2 regions of the Leisingera daeponensis DSM 23529 genome follow, and region 1 is predicted to be linked to the other one. Evidence: riboswitches for the same ligand, from Rfam matches in the RefSeq annotation. Region 1 holds a riboswitch; the other holds the start of a gene.
What was found. A riboswitch is a leader RNA that binds a small molecule or an ion and turns the genes downstream of it on or off. The one in region 1 is predicted to bind thiamine pyrophosphate.

Region 1 (3,405 bases):
GCTACGGGCAGGACGGCATGGATGCGCTGGGCTTCATCAAACATGCGCGCGATCTCGGGTTCCCGCTGGAGGACATCAAGGTGATGATGTCGATCGAGGGACAGCTCGGCGAGGATTGCTCAGAGGTCCACCGCATCGCCGAGGCCCAGCTGAGCGCAGTGCGGGCACGGATTGCCCGGCTGGAGCAGCTGGCGGGCGAGCTGGAGCGCATCACCCATCTGTGCGGCCACGGGCAGGGCGGAGAGTGCAAGGTGCTGGCGGCGCTGGGCGATCACGGGCAATGCGAAGGCGAGCATTCCTGAACGGCAAAGGGTGAAGCCTGCCACAGCACGCCTCACCCCTGAAAATAGGATATTGCCCTGCTTAGGGTCTGTTAGTCAGCCGATCCGGCCCTGGTTTTCTCCGATCTGGCCGCGGTGCAGCAGCAGGTGGTCCAGGATCACGCAGGCCATCATCGCCTCGGCCACGGGCACCGCGCGGATGCCGACGCAGGGGTCGTGGCGCCCCTTGGTGATCACCTCGGTGGCGGAGCCGTCCTTGCGGATCGACTTGCGCGGGGTGAGGATGGAGGAGGTCGGCTTCACTGCAAACCGCACCACCACATCCTGCCCGGTGGAAATCCCGCCCAGGATGCCGCCGGCGTGGTTGGAGGAATACTCCGGACCGTTTTCGCCCATGAAGATCTCATCGGCGTTTTCCGAACCCTTCAGCCGGGCGGCATTCATGCCCTCGCCGATCTCGACGCCCTTGACGGCGTTGATCGACATCATCGCGGCGGCCAGATCGGTGTCCAGCTTGCCGTAAACCGGCGCGCCGATGCCTGCGGGAACGCCGCGGGCGACCACCTCCACCACCGCGCCAACCGAGTCATGCGCTTTGCGCAGGGCCTGCAAGTAGTCTTCCCACTCCTGCACCGCGCCTGCATCGGGGATCCAGAAATCATTCTGCTCGATCGCGTCCCAGTCAAAGCGGCTGCGGTCGATTTCCAGCTCGCCCATACGGGTCATGTAGCCCTTGATTTCGAGCCCCGGGACCAGCGCCTTGATTGCTTCACGTGCAACACCGCCGGCCGCAACCCGCGCCGCGGTTTCGCGCGCCGAGGAGCGGCCGCCGCCGCGGTAGTCGCGGTTGCCGTATTTCTGGAAATAGGTGATATCGGCGTGGCCCGGACGGAAGGTCTGGGAAATCTCGCCGTAGTCTTTCGAGCGCTGGTCGGTGTTCTCGATCATCAGCTGGATCGGGGTGCCGGTGGACATGCCGTCGAACACGCCGGACAGGATCTTCACCGCATCCGGCTCATTGCGCTGGGTGGTGTTCTTGTTTTGGCCAGGCCGGCGCTTGTCCAGCCACTGCTGCAGCATTTCCGGCTCCAGCGGCACGTTCGGCGGGCAGCCGTCGACGGTGGCGCCAAGCGCGGGCCCGTGGCTCTCGCCCCAGGTGGTGACGCGGAAGAGGTGTCCAAAGCTGTTCATCGACATGCGGCGCGGTCTCCTTTGGGCCGTGCTTAGCGGGCAGGGGCCTGTGTCTCAAGAGGGTTTCTCTGCGGCAAACGGGGCAAGGGGGCGCTGCCCCCGCCGCCTGCGGCGGCTCCTCCGGGATATTTTCAGCCAGATGAACAGGGGATCCTGGTTCCGGGCGGTCCAGTTTCATCAAGCCATAGGTCCTGGGGGTCTTTGGCTTGTGTTTGCTGCGCCCCGGGCCTAAGGTCCGCGCCACCTCGGGGTGCGCGCAAGCGCTGAGATGACACCCGTTGAACCTGAACCGGATCACACCGGCGGAGGGAAGGTACTGGACAGCCTCCACCCTTGCCCAAAGCCGCAAAGGAGGATGGCATGAAACATCTTGCATTTGCAGCGGGATTGCTTGGCGCCTCGGCCGCTTTTGCCGAAACGCCCGAACTCACCGTTTACACCTATGACAGCGTTGTCTCCGATTGGGGCCCCGGCCCGGCTGTCGAGAAGGCATTTGAGGAAGTCTGCGGCTGCGACCTGAAGCTGGTCGGCGCGGGCGACGGCGCGGCGCTGCTGGCGCGGGTCAAGCTGGAAGGCGCGCGTTCTGATGCGGACGTCGTTCTGGGGCTGGACACCAACCTGACCGCGGCGGCCAAGGAAACCGGCCTGTTTGCGGAGCATTCGGTCAGTGCGGAATATGCGCTGCCGGTCGAGTGGAGCGACGCGACTTTTGTGCCCTATGACTGGGGCTACTTCGCCTTTGTTCATAACGCCGATGCAGCGGCGCCCGCCGATTTCAAGGCGCTGGCCGCCAGCGACAAGAAGATCGTGATCCAGGATCCGCGCTCCTCGACCCCCGGTCTGGGCCTGCTCTTGTGGGTCAAGGCCGCTTATGGCGACGAGGCGCCGGAAATCTGGAAAGGCCTCTCTGACAACGTGGTGACCGTGACCAAGGGCTGGTCCGAGGCCTATGGCATGTTCCTGGAAGGCGAGGCCGACATGGTGCTCTCCTACACCACCTCGCCCGCCTATCACCTGATCGCGGAGGAAGACGGCTCCAAGGCGGCGGCGGCCTTTGATGAGGGCCATTACATGCAGGTGGAAGTTGCCGGCAAACTGGCAAACAGCGACCAGCCGGAGCTGGCCGACCAGTTTCTGGCCTTCATGGTGTCGGACGCTTTCCAGTCGATCATCCCGACCACCAACTGGATGTATCCGGCTGTGACGCCCGAGGGCGGCCTGCCCGAAGGCTTTGAAACCCTGATCGCGCCGGAGAAATCGCTGCTGCTGAGCGAGACGGAAGCCGCAGAGGTGCGCGATGCGGCGCTGGGCGAATGGCTGGACGCGCTCAGCCAGTAAGCGCCCTGCCCGGGACCGGCGCGGCCCTTTTGGTGGCGGTGCTGATTCTGGGAACCCTTGGGGCTGTTGCCCTGAGGGCTGAAGCAGGCAGTGGCTTTGGCGCCAGCGATTGGGCCGCGCTGCGGTTCACGCTGACCCAGGCGGGCCTGTCGGCGCTTTTGAGTGTTGGCCTTGCCATCCCCGCCGCCCGCGCGCTGGCGCGGCGGCGGTTCCCGGGGCGGAGCCTGCTGATTGCGCTGTTGGGCGCGCCCTTCATCCTGCCGGTCATTGTGGCCATCCTTGGCCTGCTGGCGGTGTTTGGCCGCGCGGGCTGGCTGAGCAGCCTGCTAGGGATGTTCGGGCTGGAGCCGGTGCAGATATACGGGCTGCACGGAGTGGTGCTGGCGCATGTGTTCTTCAACCTGCCGCTGGCGATCAGGCTGATCCTGCAGGGCTGGCAGGAGATCCCGGCCGAACGCTTCCGCCTGGCGGCGCAACTGGATGCCGGGCCGCTGGCGATGTGGCGGCTGCTGGAAGGCCCGATGCTGCGGCGGGTGGCGCCCGGCGCGCTGGCTGTGGTGTTTGCCATTTGTCTGTCCAGCTTTGCGGTGGCGCT
Region 2 (3,405 bases), 2.5 Mb from region 1:
CAGGCACCGAGTCCGGGTGCGCGTCCAGCGTAGCCAGCGCCAGCATCATGTCGATGCGGTCCAGCTGCTTCTCGCCCATGCCGACGATACCGCCGGAGCAAACCTTGATGCCCGCCTCGCGCACCCGGTTCAGGGTGTCGATGCGGTCGGCAAAGGTGCGGGTGGTGATAATTTCGGAGTAGTAGCGCTCCGAGGTGTCGATGTTGTGGTTGTAATAGTCCAGACCTGCGTCACGCAGGCGGAACACCTGCTCCTCGTCCAGCATGCCCAGCGTCATGCAGGTTTCCATGCCCAGATCCTTGACGCCTTTCACCATCGCCTCCAGCGCGGCCATGTCGCGGTCCTTGGGCGAGCGCCAGGCGGCCCCCATGCAGTAGCGGGTCGCCCCGCCTTCCTTGGCTTTCTTGGCCTCGGCGATCACCCGCTGCACCTCGATCAGCTTGGAGGCCGAGAGCTGCGCGCCATTGCGGGCCGACTGGGAGCAATAGGCGCAATCCTCGGCGCAGCCGCCGGTCTTGATGCTCAGCAGTTTGGATTTCTGCACCTGGTTGGGGTCGAAATACTGCCGGTGCACGGTGTGCGCCTGAAACAGCAAGTCCATGAAAGGCTTGTTGTAAATCGCTTCCGCTTCCTCGCGGGTCCAGTCGGTGCGGATGGGTGCAGCGTCCAGCATGCTGTCTCCTGTTCTCTATACCTGTTGGCCATGCGCGGATGGCGTTGCGGATTTTTATAGATAATTTTGCAAGCGCCGATCAAGCACCAAAGCCGCACTGCAGCGATTTGCCCCGGATTTTGAGCAAGAATCCACCCAAACATATGATTGTAAATAATAAAAAATATCTACAAAGATTCCGGTTGACGGGAGCCCCGCACCTCCCCTAGCCCTATAGGCACGCAGGGGAGTCCCGCCCAAGGGACTGAGAGGCGTCATGGTGCGGGGCAACCCGGACCGGCGGCGCGACCCTTTGAACCTGACCCAGTTGATACTGGCGTAGGAAGCTAGGAGCATGGTGCGCGCCCCGGCGGCAGGCCCGTGTTTCGAACAGGCAGCATGCGTGCACAGGCCGTACACCGGCTGTACACCCCCCTGCCCGTTTTCCTCCGTCCCGGCTCAATTGGTGTTTTTGAACCGAAGGCCCGGAGGAACACCAGATGAACGTCCCCAACCCCAAGATCACCACAGGCGCCTTGCCCGCGTCGCGCAAGATCTACGTCAGCGGCGAGGTCCACCAGGACCTTCGCGTGCCGATGCGGGAAATCTCCACCCACCCCACCGCGGGCGAGGCGCCGCTGCCGGTCTATGACAGCTCCGGCCCCTATACCGACCCGGATGTGCTGACCGACATCCGCCAGGGCCTGCCCGGCCTGCGCCGCCAGTGGATCCTCGCGCGCGGCGACGTCGAGAGCTATCAGGGCCGCGATGTGAAGCCCGAGGACAACGGCTTTGTCGAGGGCGGCCGGCTGACGCCGGAGTTCCCGGTGAAACCGGCCCCCCTGCGCGGCAAGGACGGCAAGGCGCCGACCCAGCTGGCCTATGCCCGCGCCGGCATCATCACCCCGGAGATGGAGTTCGTGGCGATCCGCGAAAATCAGCTGCGCGAGCTGTCGCCGTGCCATGCAAACCGCGACGGCAACGACTTCGGCGCCAATATCCCGGACTACGTGACGCCGGAATTCGTGCGCTCCGAAATCGCCGCCGGCCGCGCCATCATCCCGGCCAACATCAACCACCCGGAACTCGAGCCGATGATCATCGGCCGCAATTTCAAGGTGAAGATCAACGCCAATATGGGCACCTCCGCCGTGACCTCGTCGATGGAGGAGGAGGTGGACAAGCTGGTCTGGGCAATCCGCTGGGGCGCCGACACGGTGATGGACCTGTCCACCGGGCGCAACATCCACAACACCCGCGAATGGATCGTGCGCAACTCCCCGGTGCCGATCGGCACCGTGCCGATCTACCAAGCGCTGGAGAAGGTGAACGGCATCGCCGAGGATCTGACCTGGGAGGTGTTCCGCGACACGCTGATCGAGCAGGCAGAGCAAGGCGTCGACTATTTCACCATCCACGCGGGCGTGCGCCTGCACATGGTGCCGATGACGGTGAACCGGGTGACGGGCATCGTCTCGCGCGGCGGCTCGATCATGGCCAAATGGTGCCTGCATCACCACAAGGAAAGCTTCCTCTATGAGCATTTCGAGGAAATCTGCGACATCTGCCGCCAGTATGACGTCAGCTTCTCGCTGGGTGATGGCTTGCGCCCCGGCTCCATCGCGGATGCCAATGATGAGGCGCAGTTTGCCGAACTGGAAACCCTGGGCGAGCTGACCAAGATCGCCTGGGCCAAGGACTGCCAGGTGATGATCGAGGGGCCGGGCCATGTCGCCATGCACAAGATCAAGGAGAACATGGACAAGCAGCTGGAGTGCTGCCACGAGGCGCCGTTCTACACGCTGGGGCCGCTGACCACCGACATCGCGCCGGGCTATGACCACATCACCAGCGGCATCGGGGCGGCGATGATCGGCTGGTTCGGCTGCGCGATGCTGTGTTACGTGACCCCGAAGGAGCATCTGGGCCTGCCCGACCGCGACGATGTGAAGACCGGCGTGATCACCTATAAGATCGCCGCCCATGCCGCCGATCTGGCCAAGGGGCTGCCGGGCGCACAGCGCCGCGACGATGCGCTGAGCCGGGCGCGGTTCGAGTTCCGCTGGGAGGATCAGTTCAACCTCTCCCTGGACCCGGACACGGCGCGCGAGTTCCACGACCAGACCCTGCCGAAACAGGCCCATAAGGTGGCGCATTTCTGCTCCATGTGCGGGCCGAAATTCTGCTCGATGCGGATCAGCCACGACATCCGCGCCGAAGCGCAGAAAGAGGGCATGGAGGCGATGGCTGCCAAGTTCCGCGAGGGCGGCGAACTCTATGTGCCTGCACCTGAGGCTGTGGAACCGGCGGAATGATCACCATCGCAGGCGCGGGCCTCGGCGGTCTCGCCTGCGCCTATGAGCTGGCGCAGCGCGGGGCGGCGGTCACGGTCTATGAACGAGGGAAAACGCCCGGAGACAGCAGCGTCGCGCGCTTTGCCGGCGGCATGCTGGCGCCGTGGTGCGAACGCGAAAGCGCCGAGGAGGACGTGATCACCCTCGGCAGCCGCGCCGCCGGCTGGTGGGCCAGGATCACCCCGGTCCACAGGCGCGGCACGCTGGTGGTGGCGCCTGCCCGCGACCGGGCAGAGCTGACCCGATTTGCCCGCCGCACCACCGGCCACCGGGGCGTGGGCGGGGCGGAGATCGCGGAGCTGGAACCGGCGCTGGCGGGGCGGTTTGCGCAAGGGCTGTTCTTTGAGCAGGAGGCGCATCTGGACCCGCGGCGCGCGCTGCGCGATCTGAGCGCAACGG

Region 2: linked by a shared signal. The riboswitch ahead of thiC (phosphomethylpyrimidine synthase ThiC) and the one ahead of thiB (thiamine ABC transporter substrate binding subunit) in region 1 are both predicted to bind thiamine pyrophosphate.

Annotation. Positions count from the first base shown of each region.
Region 1 covers NZ_KI421500.1:2,878,721-2,882,125, reverse strand. The annotation lists gene DAEP_RS0114645 (MerR family transcriptional regulator) at 1-302, shown strand, start outside; gene aroC (chorismate synthase) at 378-1,478, opposite strand; TPP riboswitch at 1,709-1,800, shown strand; gene thiB (thiamine ABC transporter substrate binding subunit) at 1,833-2,810, shown strand; gene DAEP_RS0114630 (thiamine/thiamine pyrophosphate ABC transporter permease ThiP) at 2,786-3,405, shown strand, end outside.
Region 2 covers NZ_KI421500.1:351,560-354,964, reverse strand. The annotation lists gene bioB (biotin synthase BioB) at 1-673, opposite strand, end outside; TPP riboswitch at 887-1,015, shown strand; gene thiC (phosphomethylpyrimidine synthase ThiC) at 1,153-2,967, shown strand; gene DAEP_RS0102100 (FAD-dependent oxidoreductase) at 2,964-3,405, shown strand, end outside.